Regions from separate parts of the Paenibacillus sp. SER-28 genome, predicted to be linked through region 2. Evidence: predicted binding sites of a transcription regulator. Region 2 holds the regulator's gene; each other region holds the start of a gene.
The links. The regulator LexA, encoded in region 2, represses DNA repair genes until DNA is damaged. The targets are predictions, from matches to a motif close to CGAACATATGTTCG.
Positions count from the first base shown of each region.

Region 1: a site for LexA is predicted at 1,426-1,439, ahead of recA (recombinase RecA). Genes of this name have one in related genera too.
Region 3: a site for LexA is predicted at 1,464-1,477, ahead of addB (helicase-exonuclease AddAB subunit AddB). Genes of this name have one in related genera too.

Region 1 covers NZ_JBRECM010000001.1:1,100,624-1,108,112, reverse strand. Annotated here, with positions in the region: gene ACUYLD_RS05310 (regulatory protein RecX) at 1-99, opposite strand, end outside; gene recA (recombinase RecA) at 295-1,356, opposite strand; gene ACUYLD_RS05300 (competence/damage-inducible protein A) at 1,599-2,867, opposite strand; gene pgsA (CDP-diacylglycerol--glycerol-3-phosphate 3-phosphatidyltransferase) at 2,963-3,550, opposite strand; gene ACUYLD_RS05290 (YajQ family cyclic di-GMP-binding protein) at 3,761-4,252, opposite strand; gene ACUYLD_RS05285 (hypothetical protein) at 4,397-4,561, opposite strand; gene ACUYLD_RS05280 (helix-turn-helix domain-containing protein) at 4,646-5,710, opposite strand; gene ACUYLD_RS05275 (DUF3388 domain-containing protein) at 5,741-6,514, opposite strand; gene ACUYLD_RS05270 (DUF3243 domain-containing protein) at 6,742-6,996, opposite strand; gene ymfI (elongation factor P 5-aminopentanone reductase) at 7,097-7,489, opposite strand, start outside.
Region 2 covers NZ_JBRECM010000002.1:668,540-676,028, forward strand. Annotated here, with positions in the region: gene ACUYLD_RS08605 (hypothetical protein) at 1-303, opposite strand, end outside; gene ACUYLD_RS08610 (helix-turn-helix domain-containing protein) at 527-886, shown strand; gene ACUYLD_RS08615 (hypothetical protein) at 959-1,234, shown strand; gene tet (Tet(L)/Tet(K)/Tet(45) family tetracycline efflux MFS transporter) at 1,458-2,834, shown strand; gene ACUYLD_RS08625 (GNAT family N-acetyltransferase) at 3,044-3,583, opposite strand; gene ACUYLD_RS08630 (hypothetical protein) at 3,814-3,954, opposite strand; gene ACUYLD_RS08635 (hypothetical protein) at 3,996-4,160, opposite strand; gene ACUYLD_RS08640 (hypothetical protein) at 4,394-4,696, opposite strand; gene lexA (transcriptional repressor LexA) at 4,971-5,597, opposite strand; gene ACUYLD_RS08650 (LysM peptidoglycan-binding domain-containing protein) at 5,786-6,154, shown strand; gene ACUYLD_RS08655 (DUF896 domain-containing protein) at 6,263-6,469, shown strand; gene ACUYLD_RS08660 (hypothetical protein) at 6,590-7,099, shown strand; gene ACUYLD_RS08665 (HAD family hydrolase) at 7,255-7,489, shown strand, end outside.
Region 3 covers NZ_JBRECM010000009.1:169,917-177,405, reverse strand. Annotated here, with positions in the region: gene addB (helicase-exonuclease AddAB subunit AddB) at 1-1,397, opposite strand, end outside; gene ACUYLD_RS19690 (class I SAM-dependent rRNA methyltransferase) at 1,633-3,012, opposite strand; gene ACUYLD_RS19685 (Na/Pi cotransporter family protein) at 3,370-4,392, shown strand; gene ACUYLD_RS19680 (NUDIX hydrolase) at 4,382-4,816, opposite strand; gene mtaB (tRNA (N(6)-L-threonylcarbamoyladenosine(37)-C(2))-methylthiotransferase MtaB) at 4,921-6,264, opposite strand; gene ACUYLD_RS19670 (16S rRNA (uracil(1498)-N(3))-methyltransferase) at 6,266-7,030, opposite strand; gene ACUYLD_RS19665 (site-2 protease family protein) at 7,219-7,489, opposite strand, start outside.

The DNA of each region.
Region 1 (7,489 bases), on a different contig from region 2:
TACCCTAGTAATCATCAATTCCTCATGATCCGGAAAAAGAGAAATCCCTTGTTGCTTATTTGCTTCCGAAGTGTATTCATCTTCATCGTCCAACTGCAATATATTTCCCTCACTTTGAAATTCACGAAAGCAGCCTTTGAACACCTGCTACGCAAAGTTAGATTCCGCTGACAAAGCAGATTTTAGTTGATGCAAAAATGCCCTGCACAACTGTGCAGGGCATCAGAATCATGCTATTCAAACGGACGGTGCCATAACCCTGGCCCCAGTTCACAAACCAGGATTCACCAAGCTTTATTCAAGCTCCAACAATTCCTGTTCTTCCTTCGCTTGCTGTGCCAACTCTTCTTCTGTAGGCGGAGCAACCGTCGTAATCAAATTGCTGGCCACCCGAATTTTTTGTTCGATCGTACTAGCAATATTCGGATTTTCCTTCAAAAATTGTTTAGCATTCTCACGTCCCTGACCAAGGCGCTCACCTTCGTAGGAATACCAGGCTCCGCTCTTGTCGACAATGTCATGCTCCGTACCGATATCGATCAAGCTACCTTCTTTGGAAATACCCTCACCGTACATAATATCCACCTCAGCCTGACGGAAAGGAGGGGCAACTTTGTTCTTCACGACTTTAATACGTGTGCGGTTACCCACAATGTCGTTACCCATTTTCAAACTTTCAATACGACGAACATCCAAACGTACCGTAGAGTAAAACTTCAAGGCACGTCCACCTGGTGTTGTTTCAGGGTTACCGAACATAACACCTACTTTTTCACGTAGCTGGTTAATAAAAATAGCAATGGTTTTCGACTTATTAATAGCTCCAGAAAGCTTACGCAATGCCTGAGACATCAAACGTGCTTGAAGACCAACGTGGGAATCTCCCATTTCGCCTTCAATCTCTGCCTTGGGCACAAGTGCCGCTACGGAGTCAACAACTACAATGTCTACTGCTCCACTACGTACAAGGGCTTCGGCAATCTCAAGCGCCTGCTCTCCTGTATCTGGTTGCGATAGTAACAACTCATCAATATTGACACCCAGCTTGCTTGCATACGACGGATCAAGCGCATGCTCGGCGTCGATAAAGGCGGCTTGTCCGCCTGTTTTTTGCACCTCTGCGATAGCGTGAAGAGCTACTGTCGTTTTACCGGATGATTCCGGTCCGTATATTTCAATAACCCGGCCTCTTGGAAAGCCGCCCGTTCCTAACGCAATATCCAAAGCAATCGAACCACTGGGGATCGTTTCCACTTGCATATGGGTAGACTCACCCAACTTCATAATGGAACCTTTACCAAATTGCTTTTCTATTTGACGGAGCGCCATATCCAGCGCAGCACGACGATCTGACAATAAACTCACATCCTTCATTGTTTGTACTTTAATAATACCTTGTTTTGACACGCTTGCCAAGCATTTTTTCGAACATACATTCGTTTTTTTTATTCGTACAACTCTCTTCTATAATTACACCTGTCTCTTAAAACAAAAAAAGAACCGCTGGCAAAAGGCTTTGCAACGGTTCTTCCGATAAGATGATTATACCATGAATATCTATCTAAAACAACTCTACGAGTCACACTGTACATAGATGTTTAAGAGAGTTTCTCGTTCTCTACCAGCCTGCGCCACAATCTGTACAGGATTGCTTTAACTGATCGCAGTCGGATTGTTTCACGGTTGCCACTCAGTCTCAGTTCATGTACTTCCGTTTCCTTGTCGCGTTCAGCAATGCCAATATACACTAGACCGACTGGCTTCCGTTCGGAATACCCAGGCCCAGCTACACCAGTAACTGAAAGTCCAAAATCGCTATCCATGATCATTCTCGCCTGCTCTGCAAGCACAAGGGCTACTTCCTTACTCACTGCGCCTGGCGCATGGTCCCCTTCCAAATAATCATAAGGCACGTTGAGTAACTTCATCTTCATTTCATTGGAATAGCACACGATGCCACCTTGAAACATAGCAGCACTGCCAGGTATAGAAGTAATTTGTTCCATCAGCATTCCACCTGTACAGCTTTCTGCCGCACTCACAGTGAGTTCGCGTTTGGCCATTAGATCTACGATAACCTTCTCCAGCGCAACATCCTCGCTTGCATACATATACTCCGGAAGACGCTGCTGAATTTCTACTTCCGTAGCTGTCAGCTTAATTAATGCTTCACTTTCCCTGGCCGCCTTGGTGGATATACGGATCGTGACTTCCCCTTCCTTGGCATAAGGAGCAATCGTAGGATCTGTCTGGGATTGGATCAGATCTAACAAATGGGTTTCAAGAGCTGACTCACCGATCCCTGCAAATTTTAGCATTTTCGAATAAATTGGCATTTCCTCACCGCTCAATGCCTGCTGAAGCAACCAAGGTTTCGCATGGTTTGCAAACATGGGTTTGAGTTCCTTAGGCGGTCCAGGCAAAACTACATAAAATTTACCGTCCTGTGCAATCGCGTCGCCCACAGCTAGCCCTGTCTCATTTTCAAGCGGAGTAGCACCTTCAATAGAAAGCGCCTGCCGGCGGTTATTCTCGGTCATTTCTACCCCACGGTTACGGAAAAATTGATCTAGCTTGTCCATTGCAAGACGATCTATGTGCAATTTCCGCCCCAATACAGCCGCTATCGCCTCTTTCGTCAAATCATCCTGAGTCGGCCCCAGACCGCCGGAAAACAAAATAATATCCGCACGCTTCTGAGCAATTCTTATCGCTTCCTGAAGCCGATTTATGTTATCGCCAACCACAGTCTGAAAATATACATCGATTCCAATTGTAGCCAGCTCTTGTGACAAATATTGAGCATTTGTATTCACTATTTGTCCGAGCAATAACTCTGTTCCTACTGCAATTATTTCAGCTTTCATCAATTCTTCCTCCTGTACTGCGAATATTATGGGAATTATATAAAGAAACAGCAATAAGTTTAGTCCCTATTGCTGTTTCCATAAAATTTATCCTGTTAAACTTTGGAGGAGCTCAGCAAATGGATATTTTTCACGAAATAATCAATACCCGAATAAATGGTGATCAACACTGCTGCCCATATCGCTATTAAATCAAACGGTATACCAAGAAAAACAAACGGGAAATTATTAATGAGCAGCGCTACAATAGCAACGATCTGGATGATCGTCTTTAATTTGCCCCAATTGCTTGCAGCAACCACAGACCCATCCAGTAAGGCAATCTGACGCAGCCCCGTAACCGCAAACTCACGGCTAACAATCACAACGACAATCCATGAATCAATTTTCCCCATTTCTACCAAGGAAACCAAAATAGCGGTTACCAAAAGCTTATCAGCAAGGGGGTCCAACAGCTTGCCCAAATTGGTGACCATATTATTTTTACGTGCCAAATATCCGTCAAGACCATCCGTGCTGGCTGCTACAAGGAAAATGATAGCCGCAATCAGCTGATTATACGGCAGCTTGAAAGCTCCGATCTCAATCGGCGGCGGATAAAAATCAAAGTCCACCAGCAAAGCCAGCATCATCACCGGGATAAGGCAAATCCGCGTTATTGTAATTCTGTTGGGTAAATTCACAACACACTCTCCCCTGATTATCGTACTTGATTACAAATGGCAGTTTTCGGATTAAATTCAATCCTATGTAAATCGCTTTCGACGAGCGCTATACACCTGAATTGTCTGCATTTTCGTTACAAGTATAATATGGCGCAAAACGCATGTCAAAATAACCTGCCGCACATCAAGCAACGTTTTTTCCTACAAAATATATGAGGGAAAACGGCTTTATTTCATGTTTGTAAATTGAAGCTCCAATGGCAAATCAGCTTTACGTAGCAATTGAATAATCGCCTGTAAATCATCCCTGTTTTTTCCGGTCACTCGGATTTGATCACCTTGAATCTGACTTTTGACTTTTAGCTTGGAGTCCCGAATAAGAATATTAATTTTCTTGGCATTATCCTGATCAATTCCCTGCTTAAGCGAAAGACGCTGACGCACTGAACCTAGAGAAGCGGGTTCCAATTTGCCATACTCCACATTTTTAAGGGACAGACCTCGTTTGGCCATTTTAGATTGCAAAATATCAATCACCGCATTCAGCTTGTACTCGTCTTCCGATGCAATCGTAAGAGCTTCTTTCTCAAGCTTGAGGCTACTTTTGCTATCCTTGAAATCAAATCGAGTTTCAATTTCACGCTCCGTCTGATGAACCGCATTTGTTAACTCCTGCATATCCATTTTGGAGACGATATCAAATGAATTTTCTGAAGCCATCGTTTCACTTTCCTTTCCACAACAAAGTTCAATATCTAATTATAGGCTAGTCATTTACAAAAATCCAATAATCCGTTGACTAAAAAGGCGTTCTTGCCAGTTTTCCTGACAAAAACGCCTTTATTTCAATTACGGTCAAAATATCTAATTATGGCTTCGTGTTGGAGTTCGGAACATATCCAAAAGTCCAAGCACAATGTGAGCAAGACCAAAGCCCAGTATGCCATAGCCCCATGCATTCGGTGTCAGATAATAGCCCAGTAAACTGACAATGATACCGAGCCCAGTCACAATCCAGCTGACGGTCATAACGTATACACCTCACTTTGCGGAAAATGAAATGACTGCCTTTCCAGGAATTACAGTCATTAGTATTTCCTCACACCAAGGCGTTTATTCACCATCAGTAGTTGTAGAATCTGTACCACTTTGTGCTGAATCCGTACTGCTACCTGTCGTAGAATCTGCAGGTGAACCCGTCACTCCTGCACTCGTTCCGGTCGAAGAAGCTTCTCCTTGCTGGATCAGTACACGTGTAGTCGACTTATTATCTGTTATCGGTTGACCTGCTACGGAAATATCTGTGGCAGAAGACCGTCCTGATTTGATATATAAACCTTCCGGACCAATATCGAAAGACATGGCATCTCCACTTTTAGTCATACCGTAGCTCAGCTTTTCTCCACGGGAATTTTGTCCCTTGTACACTTCAAGCCAGCTTTCACCCGTAGCTTTAATATCAACCTTGGCTGTGGCTCCCGTTGCACTGGAAACTTTGAAAATCGTCGTCTTGCCTTGCTTGCCGTCCTGTGCCACAGTTACACCTTGTTGTGGTGTAGTCGTATCCGGCTGCTGTCCAGTATCTGGAGTAGTAGCATCCGTATTCCCCGTACCATCTGGCTGAGTTTGTCCGGTTTGCCCCGCATCAGGAGTCTTCCCACCAGCACCATTTGGAGCCGTCGTTTGACCATTGTTCGGCTGTGTCGTAGTGGTATCAGGAGTAGACGTGCTTGGCGTTGTACTTGGTGTTGTAATCGGCGTTGTGTTTTCTGCTGTTTTTGGAGTTGAATGGTTGTTGCTCACCCAATAAGCATAAATAACCCCAACAATGAGAACTAGAAAAAGCCACATTAACGCTGTAGGCAACCATTTAAGATTACCAATCGTGGCGGGACGGCTGGAGCGTTTCTGTGTAACAGGCTCCATGACTGCTTCCGGCTCAGGTTCAGGCACATTGCTTTGATGCCCTTCCAGAATCTCATCAGGGTTCAACCCGACCGTTTCAGCGTATGTTTTAATAAAAGCTCTGACATAAAAGCTTCCCGGCAGCACTTTGTAATCGCCCGTCTCAATGGCTTCCAGATAACGTTTGCGTATCTTCGTCATTTCCTGAACATCGTCAAGGCTCAATCCTTTTTGCAGCCGGGCCTCCTTTAATTGCTGACCCAGTTCTGACATGTCATCATCTCCTTGTATAATTACGCTTATTTAAAGATCTTCTGTATAACTGGCTGTAAAGGTATCATAAATAATTTCCTCAGCCGGATTATTGCGAAGTTCAATAATGATATTGAAATCGTCAAAGCTGTATCCTGATTCACGTACAAATACATCAGGATGCTCAATCACTTTAGTACTTGGCATGCTCATGATTTCCTGAAGCAGGTGATAATGTCTTTCATTTGACCGAATTGTACTCACAATACCATCAATAATAAACACATTGTTTGGGTTCATTTCTTCTTCAGAGAGCTGACTGCGCACCGTCTGTCGTAGTAACGTTGAAGACACAAAAGTCCAACGCTTCATTGCGCATACACTACTGGCAATAATGGATTCCGTTTTGCCCACACGCGGCATCCCGCGAAGACCGATCACCTGATTGCCGTCCCTCTTTAATACTTCACCCAAAAAATCGACCAGCAACCCAAGCTCATCGCGTGTAAAGCGAAATGTTTTACGATCATCTGAATCCCGATCGATGTAACGGCCGTGTCTTACTGCCAATATATCAACCAGTCTCGGAGCACGTAAGGCCGTGACTGTAATGTTGCTCGCTTTTTTTAACGTGTCTCCGAGAATGCGTATTTTCTCGTCATCGTCCGTTTCAAGCAACATCCCCCGTCTTTCGCCTTCAACACCGTTGATTGTCAGTATATTAACCCCCAGAATACCAAGCATGGAAGCAATGTCTCCCAGCAGTCCGGGTCGATTTTTATGTATCTTGTACTCCATGTACCACTGTTTCGTTTCTTCCGTCACGTTAGCACCTCATTCACATTCAAACCGTCAACAACTCCAAATCAAAGCATTATTGTATCATAAAATAACATCTTTCGACAAAACCAATTATTGAAATTCGATAGGCTACATTGTGTTGTAAGCCTCAATCACGTTTATGATATATAAATTACAATGGAATTACAAGAACAGCTCTGTAACCATTACAGAAAAGCCCCCATAAGGGAGCTTTTCATGTTGGTTCCTACTTATGCGTTGCTCTTAGCCAATTTAACCATTAGCCGGGCGATGGTGTGACGCTCGTCCTCATCGGCAACTCCCCACAGTTCTTTCAGTGCGCGGTTGGAGTGGTTGGCTGGATCGACCTTCTCATCCAGAAAATCACCGATTTCATAAGCAAGCTCTGAAATGGTATCTTGGCTGATTCCCAGCTTCTCCGCTTGCTCTACACGCTGACCAAGGAACTTTTTCCAAACATCAAAATTCTGAACAACTGTTGACATACTTAAATCCTCCTTAGATGATTCAGATTTAAAATCAACAGTTATAATATGCTCTTCTCGGACGCTTACTATACTGGTGGATTCCTCCAAGCGCTATCCCTTAAGTCACCCATCCTCCATTAGGACTTATGACCTGGCCATTAATATAACCTGACTCAGGAAGCGCAAGAAAATAAACCAGGGACGATATTTCATCAGGTCGAGCCAAACGTCCGGCAGGAATTTCTTCTTCCAAACTGGTAATTTCGCCTTTATCCAAATGATCCAGCATCGACGTATCCACTGCACCTGGAGCTACAGCATTCACTGTCACCCCGGAAGGTGCTACCTCTTGAGCCAGCGCTTTAGTGAAAGCGTTAATGCCTCCCTTGGTGGTGGAATACAACACCTCGCACGATGCGCCACATATCCCCCACACGGAGGAAACATTCACAATGCGGCCATAGCGTTGGGAAATCATATGTGGCATAAAAACCTGCGTGCACAGAAAGGT
Region 2 (7,489 bases):
AGTCGCCTGATCGTATGACATACCCATTTCCAGACGGTTGAACTCACTTAAGTTAATCGTTAATGGGTTTTCGACAATTTCTTTTTTTTCAGGCTCAAGTTGGCCGTTTTGTTGAGTTGCATCTGGCGGGGATGACACTAATGCCAAGGCATTGCCTACAACAAGTGCAATACATATAACAAACGATCCGATAGATGATAGAAACATCCATTTTGCTTTCCCCGTTTTTTTAAATACATGCACTATAGATAAGACAATTAAAAAAAGAAAGAGGAGGAAACACATTATTGATAATAAAACCATAAATAACCTCCAGATAGATGACTATATTCACGACCCAGTCTATCAGACCTTGGGATATTTTTCTATAATCACAAAATAAAAAAGGCGGTATGTAGAATGCATATTAATCAATTTCCTCAGGAGACACAGGATTATATCCATGAACTTTGCGCAAAGGCGATTTTGAGGGCAATGCGTAATGGTACATTTATTGAGAATATATCTTCTAAAAAGGAGGGACAGAATGAGGAGTAAACAGGACTTTCTTGAAAAATTACTGAAGGACATTAATCAATACATAGATGGAGAAGTTGAAGTACGTTACAACGAAAGGATATTAAGCGATAGCGAATACGATATATCGACTGTAGGTAAAGAAAGGAAGACATTAAAAACGCTTTCAGACGTACTTACATCTAATGATATTGCTAAATATATGAGCATCTCCAGACGTACTGTATATGAGTTATTAAAAATAAATGAGGACTACGGTGGTATTCCTAATTTTTCAGTGGGTAACAGCAGAAGAGTCATGAAAAGCGACTTTTTAGATTGGATTGAAAAACGTAAACAAGAACAAAGAGATAGTTATAGTAAAGAATAGATTATACAGCCGCTTTTTGTGCCGTACTAAGAATATTTTGTTCAAACAAAGTATTGATCTGGAGGGATACATGTGGAAGCAGGAATGAAAAAGATTGAAATTGAGAAAGTCAAACTCAAACGCCATGGTATACTGGAAAAAATCAAACATCCTGAAGAGTGTTGGAGATTTAAGTCTGAGGATGTTATACAGGAATACGGAGAATTGGATCTTCTATATGTTTTAGATGAGTTATCAATTGATGGCTGGGAACTTTTATGTTATGCAGAAGGTCAATACATTTTAAGAACTGTCGAGTATGTAGTAAATAAAATCAAATATCATCATTTTGAATTTGATGAAGATTAAGAACTGAAGTTAGAGCAAAAAGGCCCTGGAATTCCCCAGGACCAAGACAAGAAAGAACATGTGGCTTTTGACCATATTTTGACCATATTTGAACCATAACAGACCCTAAGATATCGGAATAAAATTTTTTCCTTCCTATTATACTGCGGAAAACTGAACGTATCCGAATGTTATATTTTTGACCCTATAAACTACGTTAACCCTCATTTCTGGAGGGTCAAAAGTGAAAACCCCTTATTCACAGTCTGTTTTACGCCATAACCAAATTTTAATGTGGCTTTGTGTTCTTTCGTTTTTTAGTGTGTTAAATGAAATGGTTCTTAATATCTCTTTACCTGATATTGCTGATGAATTCAATAAAACACCAGCCGTTACAAATTGGGTAAATATTGCCTTTATGCTAAGTTTTTCTATAGGAACCGCTGTATACGGAAAGCTATCTGATCAGTTAGGTATTAAAAGGTTGCTTCTGTTTGGAATCATAGTAAATTGCATAGGATCATTAATTGGATTTATGGGACATACTTTTTATCCAACACTTATCTTGGGGCGATTTATACAAGGGATTGGTGCAGCTGCATTTCCTTCACTTGTGATGGTCGTAGTTGCTCGCTATATCCCAAAAGAAAACAGGGGCAAGGCATATGGCCTCATCGGGTCTATCGTAGCAATGGGTGAAGGGATAGGACCGGCTATTGGTGGGATGATTGCTCATTATATTCATTGGTCTCATTTACTGCTTCTTCCTGTTCTAACGTTTGTCACTGTTCCCTTCCTGATAAAATTATTGAAAAAGGAAGTCATATCAAAGGGTTCACTTGACATTGCAGGAATCGTGCTTATATCTCTAGGCATTGTAATGTTTATGTTGTATACAACGTCTTACAGAATTTCTTTTCTGGTGATAAGTATTCTTTTTTTCTTGATCTTTTTAAAGCATATCAGACAAGTAACCAATCCTTTTGTTGATCCTTCATTGGGGAAAAATACTGCATTTATGATAGGAATCCTTTGTGGCGGACTTATGTTTGGTACCGTAGCTGGATTTGTTTCTATGGTCCCTTATATGATGAAAGACGTTCATCACTTAAGTACCGCAATGATTGGCAGTGGAATTATTTTTCCTGGAACGATGAGTGTTATTTTCTTTGGTTTCCTTGGAGGAGCACTTGTTGATAAGAAAGGTTCCTTACATGTGCTAGCAGTCGGCGTTGCATTTCTTGCCGTCAGCTTTTTGATAGCAGCTTTCTTTATTGAAATGACACCTTGGCTGATGTCTATTATTATAGTCTTTGTTTTCGGTGGTCTTTCTTTTATTAAAACAGTAATATCCACTATTGTTTCAAGTAGTTTAAGACAAGAAGAAGCTGGCGCAGGAATGAGCTTGCTTAATTTTATAAGCTTTTTATCAGAAGGAACAGGGATTTCAGTTGTAGGAGGCTTATTGTCAATACGTTTTATTCATCAAAAATTTATACCAATCTTTAATTTTCCAGCTGCTTATTTATATAGCAATATGTTATTGATTTTTACAGTGGTCATTATAATTAGCGGGATTTTAACTGTTATTGTATATAGACGTTCAGTTTCAGATTCCTGATAAGAGCAGAAAAGGATTACATGCTGAAAATGATCGCATCCTCACGTTTGAAGTAAGTGGATACTCTAAATAAATCAAAAGCTCTGCTAACCTTAATTGGTTGGCAGAGCTTTGTTTGCTGATCAGTTTGATTTTACTAGAGATGGCAACGCAAAGTGTGCGTACAAGATGGTATTATTTCAAATTCAGCCTTGTTACAGAAGGATAGGCTAATTTGAATGCTTAAACTTATAATACCAAAAAATCGCTTTTTCATGGGCTGTGGAAAAATTAGAATATAGCATAGTATCAACTCCGCCGATAACAAAGTTATTTTTAGCATAGAATCGACAAGCTAAAACATTCACATCCTGTGTTTCAAGCATAAGACCAACAAGGTTATTCTGCTTAGCCCACTCGGTTGCTTTACTCAATAAGGCTGCTCCGATTCCCTTGTGTCTCCAGTCTTTAGCGACGGCAATATCCTCAATTAGAGCAAAGCGATTCCAATTAGTACAAAGTTTAATTTGCCCAACACAGTCGTTCTCATCATAATATAAAAAAATAGATTTTCCTTGTTCATCAATATAACTGATGTCAACGTCATCATCCTCATACTGTTTAAAATATGGTTCGGGGAAACTTTCTTCTATATATGTCCAATTATCGTTCTCGTATTTAGGTATAATCCTTCCTGACACAATAAAGCCGTTATTCTCATTTGACTTCTTAAAATCTCCCATATTCGAAAGTGACATTTTAATTATCATGGCTTGTCTCCTCCTGGTTTAATTTCTCTATGCACACTATTCTAAAAGAGAACCACCTTTTCCTGTCTGTTAGATTTATAAAAAGAGCAAAATTGTAGCGACTGTTCAACTATGTCTGATATTCTACGATCTCGTCCGCTTGCTTCAACGATTCATAGCAGTAGTTAGGTGTACCGTTTAACACAAAAAAAGCAGGAAGAATCCTTCCTGCTTTTGCTTGAAAACGATTATTAACGTCTGCGTTGTCTATCATTCACGCTAAACAGATTAACAGCCAGTGCGTTACCTCTTGCACGCGCAACGGCTCTTTGATTCGAACGGATGTTTGATCTTCTTCTTCTCAAATCACGTCTGCAATGTCTTCTGCTCATATGATCACCTCCCTTCAAGGAAATGAAGGTACGGATGAATCTTAGTGGTGTTTATGCTTACGCTTGGAAATTTTGATATTCAAGGCATTGGTTGCTAGTGCATTTCCGCTTCCTGTTTTAGCAGCTGCGGCTTGAAAGACTTTAACGACCAGATATCTGTTTTTCCCGATGCGATGCTTATACGTTTTAACTCTATTTCTGATCATCTGCATATCTCCTTTGCTTAGGTCTGCTATATACTATGTCAATTGTGATAGTAATGTATCAGCATAAATCTATTAAAAGCAAAAAGAAGCTGGTACCTATATTACTAATGGTTAACAAAAAACTCATGCGAACCTGTCTTCGCCATTTCAACTTTACGTTGCAGGAGAATGTTACAGGCAGGTCGGCATGAGTCTAATAGTGTAGATAAATAATATGCAGTTTAGTATGAAAATTATTTACTATTAAGAGTGTTAAGTTTTTTCTCGTAGTACGCCTCTTGAGCAAGAATATGATTCAGTTGTTCAGAGAGCAGTTTATATTCTTGGCTGTTTTCTGGGTAATTATTTCTTTCGGAAATTACAGCTTCGAGTTGCTTTTCTAAATACCTGAAATGGATAAGTATTTGTATGTACTGAATACGATCGTAGGTTGTTATGTGTGATTTCTCTTTTGCATATAAATGATCCATTGTTGGTATTACACAGCTTATGGCGATAAATATCACAACAAACGCTGAAATTATAATTTTTCTCATTTAATTCCTCCTACAGAGCTATGAGTAATTAATATGCCATATTTATCTAAAACAAAGAAAGATCTATTAGTTTTGCCCATAACAGTATAGCTGCTCAAGATCAGTGGGTGATTATTTGAGATGAGGAGGCTGATTTTATAGTAGAAACTATAGGAATAGATTGCTGAAATGAAAAAATAGTTGTGAGATACATAATAACAATACAAAACCGGCTTGCCCTAGGCAGCCGGTTTTGTATTAGTGGTTAGAATAACGGGGAAGAAAGAACGAGAAATCAGTGGAAGTCCCGGAAGAGTCCTACAACCTTGCCCAAAATGCTGACGTGTGTCAGGCGAAGCGGTTCAAAGGCTGGGTTTTCAGGTTGAAGCCGGATATGATCTTTTTCTTTGTAGAAGGTTTTAACTGTAGCTTCGTCTTCATCTGTCATAGCTACAACAATATCGCCATTATCAGCGGTCTGCTGCTGACGTACGATTACATAGTCTCCGTTAGCAATCCCAGCCTCAATCATGCTTTCGCCTACAACAGATAACATGAATATTTTATCCTCACCAACAAAGTGTTGGGGAAGAGGAAAGTAATCTTCAATATTTTCTGTCGCCGTAATAGGAAGGCCAGCAGTTACTTTGCCGACGACGGGGACACGACTAATGGAGTAATTAATCAAGTTGCTGTTATCCGATTCGTCTTGACCGAGTAACTCAATAGCCCGTGGTTTTGTAGGATCGCGTCGAATGAGTCCTTTTTTCTCTAAACGATCCAAATGACCGTGAACCGTAGAACTGGAGGCCAATCCGACAGCCTCGCCTATTTCGCGTACAGAAGGGGGGTATCCCTTTAGACGCACTTCATTGCGGATAAATTCAAGAATGGCCTGCTGGCGGCTCGAAATCTTAGACATACCGTATCAACCCCATTTAGTAACGTTTGGGAAAATTATAGCATAGAACCTCCGTTCGTACAAACATAAGTTCTAAATAATCCCTAAAAATAATCGCGAACTTTTGTTCTCTTTTCTATTGAACAAAACAAATGTTCGTGTTATATTGTGAAAACATAAGAACAAATGTTTGGAGGTCGCAGCCAATGATGAAATATAGCACTTATCAAAGTATTTTTCCGATGAATTCAGAAAATTTGCAGGAGACCCGAAAAGAGGGTAGAGCGCGTTTTATGCAAATTATTACTAATACTCTTTTATTTAAGCTTCTTATTTTAGTGATTGTTGCTTGGATTGCAGGGGCAGGTGTACTTACGGTTTTCGCGGCACCTTCAGCTTCCAAGGAAGAAGTGACTAAACTGACCGTACAACCTGGAGATACGTTGTGGGAGATTGCCGCAAATCATAAACCGGAACGAATGGATACACGGGTATATATAGAAGGAATTGTGCGGATTAACGGTTTAGAGGATCGGGGAGTACAGGTAGGTCAGGTACTCAAGCTTCCTAACTTCTGACCTATAGACTATTAGAGCTTGTCAGGGAGCGTAATGCGGGAGCCTTGACAAGCTCTTTTCTACATGTCAAAGTGTATTATATCTTTGCTTTTATGGAGGGGACACAATTTGGATATAGACAGCTTGGTACAGCGCATCAATGAATTAGCGCGCAAAGCAAAATCCGAGGGTTTGACGGAAGAGGAAGCCACAGAGCGCGCCAATCTTCGGGAAATTTATTTAGATAACATTCGCCGTAATTTTCGGCAGCAGCTTGAAACGATTGAATTTGTGGACGATGATACATCGAAGGGAAATGACGGGCTGAAGCATTAATGTTGTTAAAGCGCCCAAGCCTGCAATTTGCCTTTTGTTTTAGGTACCGTTCTCGGTATCTATATAGATCAGCTTTGAGGCAATTGTTTTATTGTAATATATCTGGGAAGGAATTGAGAGATGGCCCGATCATTTGAAAGAAAAGTACGCAAAAACACAGCGCATTTAAATAAATCGCGCAAAAAGCAAGGCATTCAAACCATTAACGGCGCAGGTTCTGCAATGGATATTTTCCGTGGCCGTAACATTACTGTGCCAATTATGCTGGCTGGTCTTTCTGTATTGTACATGCTTATGAGTTACTTTTTGACTAAGACTGGCATGCGAGGGATGGATTGGCTTGTATTCGGCCTGTACTTGATGCTGGCTGTTATCTTTTTCATCCGTCGTCCTTATCTGAAAGTGGGAAAGGATACTCTCTACATGCTGAAAGGTGGTAGAGAACGTCCAATGACGGCTGGGGACATGAAAGCCATCAAGATTGAAAAGGGTTACGTAACCGTTGAAAGAAAAGGTAAGGGCGGTAATTTTATTTTCACAAAATCATTAGGTCGCTATGACACGGATGCCATTGCAGAGCGACTTGAGAAGTTTGCGCTATCCAATCAGATACAGGTGGACAAGAAATAACTGATTTAGCCTGTAGCTCTTTAACAAAGGCCGTATGATGTTATTTCATATAACATGCTGCGGCCGCTTGCTTAATATGGGCACACATAACGATTCAAATGCTTAACCGAGCAAATAGGTGTACATATACTGTGGAAAGAGAGTGGATAATTCAGATGACGATTCAGGCGGTAATGTTTGATCTTGATGATACCCTTTTATGGGATGAACGTAGTGTAGAAGAGGCATTTGATGCAGCGTGCCAAACAGGCTCCCGTGAAGCAGGCGTTGATCCGAAAACTCTGGAGGAAGCGGTACGTAAGGAAGCACGCGCTTTGTATGAATCCTATGAAACCTTTAGTTTTACTCAAATGATCGGCATTAACCCGTTTGAAGGATTGTGGGCGAATT
Region 3 (7,489 bases), on a different contig from region 2:
CACGGCCGACCATCTGTCCAACGGCTGCCTTGTATTCCGCAGGCCAGAACATAGTTTTCCAAACGGTCCATCTCCTCGCGGCTCACCCGACCGTCCAGCGGCAGTAGAAGGTCTGTTTTGACCGCACGGAATACATCCTCATACCGCCAGCGCCGCTGCACGATATCCAGCGAAGCCCGAATCAATTCCACCAAAGGATGATGTAATACACTTCTTCGCTGATCCAGAAATACTGGAACCTCATACTGTTTGAATATCGGTTCCACCCATGGCTCATAATCTTCAATATGACGTACAAACAGAGCCATCTCCCGGTAACGCGCGCCTTCAACTCGGGCCAGACGGCGCATTTCGCGTACAGCCCCTTCCAGCTCTGCACGGCGATTAGCCGCAGTGTACAGTTTTATGCCCTCCGGCTGTTCTTCTGTCCACTGCTCTCGTAGCTGCTGCAGCCGCATCCGTTGTTCCTGATTCCGCAACCCTGTACGATGTTCAAAGTTAGCCTCCAAATACGCCAACGCCGGACGCTCCTTAAATCTCGGCAACGGATCAGGGCGCAGTAATTGTGTCTGCGTCTCTATCATCAGCTCGTCTGCCATTCCTTTGAGCTTTACATACGTAGCCGCCGAAGGATGAAACAAATCCAACTCATGCGGAAGCTGTCCGCTCTCGTAGCTACGGTTGCAAGTCAGCGCCACCGTCAACGAAGAGGCATGCAGCATAAGTTGCTCCACCACCTTGTATTCATGTGGTGTAAACCTACGGTAGCCATCCATCCAAATGTCTGCTCCACGCACAAGGGAAGACTCCGCAATCTGTTCTGCCAGCATACGCAGCGTATCTTCACCGTCTATATATTTAAGCGTCAGCTCTCGTTCAAAATCCTCGTAGATTAGACTGATATCTTTGAGCTTGCCGCGCAAAATCGGAGTTGACTCTCCCACAGCGTTCATTCGCTCCAGTTGCTCGGGTACAGACCGAGTATCATTTCCATACTGCTTTAGCTCCGTAAACAATGTATTCAACCGATCCACAAAGCCGAGCTGGTCTCCCGAATCCTTAAACAAGCTCAGTTCATCCTTGCGACGACGAATAATTTTATATAAAAGCATCTTCTTGCCTTCTTCCGTTACAGGCACCAGTGCAGAACCCCCGGTTTCCTGCATAACTAAATAGGCAAGACGATGAAATCCCATCACTTGGGCGCGCACCGACCCCTGAATACCGTTTCCGGCTTCTGTAAGTAACGCATGCTCAGAAGCAAATGACGATTGCTCCGGCACAAGTAACAGCATAGGCTTACCTAGCGGCTCCTCGCGTAACATAGACGTCATTTCATTGCGGATTAACGTACTTTTACCACTACCAGAGCGGCCAATCAACAAGCGGACCGACATGATGCGGCCTCCTTTCCAACGAACAACATTCTATTAAACAGTATAGCATATCAGGCAAGGGAGAAAAGAACGTACGTTTGCCATGTTGTAGCAATTCATCCTCCCCCTAAAAATAAATCAGTCCCGCAGGTTGGCTTGGTGCATGCCTTCTCTACAGGACTGATTTATACCTAAAATGAGTCTATTTTACCTATTTAATCACCAAAAAGGCGATTGACTTTGACTTTGTTGAAACCTAAAGCTGTGTCCGGCTGCGCACCTCAAAGATGGCGAATTTCAAGTAATGGCCTTCCTCCACACCCAAAATTTGAGGATGATCCTTACCAGCCGCTCTCCAGTCTACCAGACGAAGGATTTTGCCGGCATCTGCCGCCGCTTCCTTAATAGTGTCCAAGAACAGCTCTGGCCGCATATGGAACGAACAGCTCGCTGTCACCAGATAGCCGCCCTCATTGACAAGCTTCATCCCATGCAGGTTGATATCTTTATATCCACGTGTAGCTCCTTTGACAGCGTTCTTCGTTTTGGCAAAGGCTGGCGGATCGAGAATGACCACATCAAAGGTGCGTCCGCCACCTGCTGTCAGCGGCTTGGATGTATCTCCTTTGCCCCCGGCTCGTGCATTGCGTTCCTCTACACCTTTCACTTGATTGCGCAAATATTGAAAAGCATCGTCGACGACAAACTCGACGCGTTCCTCAAAACCGTTCAGCTTGACATTATCCCGCGCACTTTCAATCGCATGCTCAGAAATATCAAGACAAGTTACTTTTTTAGCACCATGTTTACATGCATTGAGCGTAAAGCTTCCCGTATGTGAAAAACATTCCAATACGGTTGCGCCGTCCCAGAATGGAAATCCAACAACCTTACCGCTTTTATTCACTGGCTTCATGACCGTTGTGCCAGCGTCCCCTGAGTCTGTAGCAACTTCTTGTAGCGTAATTCCACTACGTGCTCCCCAACCTGTCATCAACGGTGCTATGGCCGCTCTATTTTCACGCTGGTCAAAAAAATAACCCGTCTTCTGGCCCTCTACGATATCAACCTTGATGTGCAGCCCATTTTCCGTCACCACCACATGACGCGGGCAATCACCGTACAAAGGACCCTTTGTTTGTTCCAATCCTTCCAGCTCACGGATGGATACATCACTGCGCTCATATATACCAACAGGACCCACTACTTCAACGAGCGCATCCCTGATTTCTTCCCTGCGCCGATCCATGCCAAGCGTTAACAACTGCACGACCAACACATCACCAAATCGATCTACAATCAGTCCAGGCAAAAAATCAGCCTCGCCGTACACCAACCGATAAGCGTCTCCCCCGGTCACAAAACGTTCGCGGTGCTCCAGACATTTGCGAAAGCGTTGGGCAAAAAAGTTTTGATCCATTGCTTCCAGCGGCTCATAGGACATCACACGTACTGTAATTTGTGAAGCCGGATTATAGTAACCTGTCGCCAAATAACGCCCCTGATGGTTAACGATGCTGACCAAATCGCCTGCCTCTGGGTCACCCTCAATCTTGGCTATTTCGTTTTTAAACACCCAAGGGTGTGCGTGCTCCAGCCTTTTTTTACGGCTGCGTTCTAATATTACTGAAGGCAAAATCCTTCACTCCCATTCTTGAATTACTCAAAGTGTTAAAACGTTGTTCGATAGGGGCGCGGCTCCGCGGATCATTTGATCTTACGATCGCTGTTGCAACGGGATTCTTGGAATTAGGTAACACATTTAAAGGTAAGAATCCCGTTGCAAAGGCGAACGCTGGCGCTTCTCCAGATTCAAATGAACCGCTCCGCTACTGCCCGCCTGTATATCGACGTCACGCTTTTAAAGCTTGTGAAGATACTACAAAAATTATCGTTCTATAAAAAAACAGCTCGGCCATGCTTGTCATGGCTGTCCCCGACAGATCATAGGCTGTTACATAAGTATTTTCACCTAGAAAAGGGGGCTATGCCCGTGTTTATACATGTTATACTCCCGTTGTGCGGTGGGCTGTTTATTTTTTTGGGCGGGATGAAGCTGATGGAAGCAGCCCTCCGGCATTTGGCCGGCCCCTTCCTCACCCGCTGGTTGAACCACGCCACCGTTTCCCCTTGGCGGGGCATGCTGTTCAGCTCAGGCATTACCGCCCTGCTGCAAAGCAGCACCGCCGTAACGGTGCTGACGATCGGACTGGTCAACGCCGGGCTGTTGACCTACGGCCGCACGCTCGGCATCATTCTCGGCACCAATATCGGCACCTGCCTGACCACCGAGCTGATGGGGCTCCAGCTCGGCAAGCTGGCTGTTCCGCTGCTCTGCGGCTCACTGCTCTGCTGGAGCACTGCCGTCCTGTGGAGTGAAGCTGTCCCCAGCCGCCAGTATGTGTCTGCCGGAGCTTCATCCGGCTCCAATGGGCTCAGCCGTTCGCAGGCTGTACAATATATCAGCCTCGTCTTTGCTGGATTTTCGCTGATTCTGGCGGGTATTCGCGTGATGCAGTCGGTCGGACCCTGGATTGAGCAGGCCGGACTATTCCGTTGGTTTCTTGATCACGCTGCAGCCAACATGTGGTGGGCCTTCGCTGCTGGAGCCTGCCTGACCGCGCTGGTTCACAGTAGCGCAGCCGTCATTGGCATGGCGATTAGCCTTGCCGCTGCTGGAGCCTTGCCAGCCGATGTGGGGATCGCCATCGTCATCGGCTCCAATGTAGGCACCTGCGTAACCGCCCTGATTGCCGCTGTTGGCGGCAGCGTGTCCGGCAAATTTGTAGCCTGGTCCCACGTGCTGCTGAACGTCGGCGGAGCCTTGCTCTTTATGCCGTTGATCCCTGGTCTGGAGATGGCCGCTGCCTGGATATCTACCGAGCCCGGAGCCAAGGTAGCCCATGCCCAAACTCTGTTTAACGTTATTAGCTCTCTGCTGGTCTTGCCTCTCTGCTATCTACCTGTGTGGACGCGTTTAGAGGATCGTATATCTCCCCACAGAATCAAACATTAATTCCTAGCATGGACAGCGCCTTGCTTAAAATGACATCATTATTGTCATACCCACCCTGGCGCTGGAGACGCCATGCTTCCTCAGGCGTATGCCACGCAACTCCTTTAATTTCTTCGATCTGTGCCTGTAAATCCCCATCCAGTGCCTCTACGAGATAATAATGTACTTCTTTATCTACTTCCCCAAATTCTGGATGCTGATACGTATAAGCAATCATATCTACATGCTGGATAATCCGCCCGTTCAACCCTGTTTCCTCGCGAATTTCACGTAAAGCCGTCTGTTCGATTGTTTCTCCCAACTCCATTTTCCCTTTAGCCAAGGATACCTTGCCATATCGGTCAGTAATGAGCTGAATTTCAAGCTGCTCCCCCTGTTTGCGAAACACAACGCCGCCTGCGGAAATTTCCTTTTTTGCTGCCATCCTGTAATCTCCCTTCCTTGCGCAACAAGGATTCCGTCCTCTCTGTAAGGAAAGGCGAAATCCTTGTCTGCCATCTCTATTGCCTGTTCAGGCTTTTTTTGTTCTTACAGAGCTGTTTGCAACCCATTCTCTAGTACGCGGACCAATTGGCCTTCACTTTCATTAATGCCTGCCTTCGTCAGCTTCACGCGGCATACCTTGCCAACCAGATCCTCAGTACCTTCAAACGCCAGTTGAATATAATTGTCACTATATCCATGGAGTATGCCGCTATCTTCGGTCCCTTTCGGCGCAACTTCCGGAATGACCTCCAGCACCTGACCTACAAACTTCTCAGCATACGCCAGTTGCATTTGCTCTGACAGTTGTATCAGCTCATGCACTCGTGCATTTTTCACGTCTTCGTCCACCTGATCCTCCATACGCGCCGCAGGAGTTCCACTGCGCTTGGAGTACGGGAACACGTGCATTTCCGAAAAACCGATTTTTTTCATCAGCTCATAGCCATTGCGGAACATTTCATCCGTCTCCCCAGGGAAGCCGACAATCACGTCCGTTGTAATCGCTACATCTGGCATTGCTTTGCGAATCATAAGCATTTTGTTATAAAACTCTTCTGTCGTGTACTTGCGACGCATCCGTTTCAATACAGTGTCATCCCCCGCCTGAAGCGGTATGTGAAAATGACGAACCAGCTTGGTGGAACGGTTCAGCACATCAAGCATTTTTTCATCAATCTGGCTGGCTTCAATCGAACTGATACGGATACGCTCCAGCCCTTCTACCTTCTCCAGATCCCACAGCAGATCAGATAGGTCATAATTATCCATGTCATCACCATAACCGCCTGTATGGATACCAGTGAGTACTATTTCCTTGTAGCCTGCGTGTACCAGTTGATGCGCCTGTGCAATAATGCTCGCAGCGTCACGACTGCGGGATAGACCCCGCGACCACGGAATGATGCAGAAAGTACAGAAGTTATTGCACCCATCCTGAATTTTCAAAAATGCCCGAGTATGATTAGCAAAATCAGGTACATCCATTTCCTCAAATACACGCGTTTTCATAATATTGCGCACGGCGTTCACCGGTTGACGCGTCCCTTGAATTTCCTGCACGAACGGAATAATTTTGTCCCGGTCCTGAGTCCCGATAACGAGATCAACGCCAGGAATATCCATAATTTCGGCAGGAGAAGTTTGGGCGTAACAGCCCGTCACTGCCACAATGGCATCTGGATTCCGGCGAATCGCACGGCGAATAATCTGACGACTCTTTTTATCACCGGTATTCGTAACGGTACATGTATTAATAAGATAAACATCAGCAGTCTGCTCATCAAAGTCTACCTGTTCATAACCTTCATTTTTAAACAGCTGCCAGATCGCTTCTGTATCATAAAAGTTTACCTTACAGCCCAATGTGTAAAATGCCACTGACGGCATATTAAACCCCTCCCATTTCTCCTGTCTCATATAAAATGCATGCCAATGCAGCCATTCCTGCGGTCTCAGCACGCAAAATACGTCTTCCCAGTCCTGTAGACTGTGCCCCGGCCTGCTCGGCCTCCAGGCTTTCCGCTTCAGTAAAGCCGCCTTCCGGGCCTACCACCAGCAGAACACGCGGCATGTCCGTCGACGCCCATTGTCCTGCCAAAGGCTGGATTACATCCCGTAGCTGTTTACCCTGCTCTTTTTCATAGCAATAACATATCAAATCATACCCAGCAAAAGAAGCCAGAAGTTCTTTCCACGTCATGGGCGCGCTAATTTCTGGAATCCGGTTACGGTGGCTTTGTTCAGCCGCTTCCTTCACAATCTTGCGCCAACGCTCCAGTCGCTTGCCTTCTTTTTTGGCATCATACTGCACGACCGTACGCTCGGACAAAAACGGTACAAACCCGGTTGCTCCGATTTCTGTACATTTTTGCATCACCGTCTCCATCTTGTCTCCTTTAGGAAGACTCTGAGCGATGGTGACCTGCACATGTGGTTCAGAGGTCATCTTCAGCGGCTCAATAATCGTCGCCGTAATATGATCCTGCTCAATCGTATTCAAAGCAACCAGCGCTTCTTTAGATACCCCGTCACTAACTATAATTTTGTCACCACTACGGCCCCGCATGACTTTAGCGATATGCCGCGCGTCCTCACCCGCGACAATCACGTGATCTTCTAGAAATTGCTCTGCCGGAATAAAATAACGCTGCATTCTCTCTCACACCTATTCCTGGATTTTGCAAAATCCTCATTCTAAAAATAACTGTTGTCCACTAACGTTCCGTACAAAATCCGAATAAATCACCAAGCAACATCATATCATCTTTTGCGCCTGTATGACCAGTCTGTTCCCTCTTCTATTCAGGTTATACCTACCTATTCTCGTAAAAAAAGGAGCCCTTAGGCTCCAAACAATCCAGTGATATAAAAAGAGAACTGCAAAAACTGTATATAAATCATCTGGGCCAGCGTGTAAAGAGGTTCAATCGTTACAGCTCGAACCTGCGGAATGACCAGGATAAGCAGAAAAATAAAGATCGACCACTGTTCAAACTGCTGGAGTTTGCGGCGCACAGGAGTGGGGGCCACATCTTCCACAATCCGGTATCCATCCAGTGGAGGCAGTGGGATCAAATTAAAGATAAACAAAAATAGATTTAAATTGATCAGA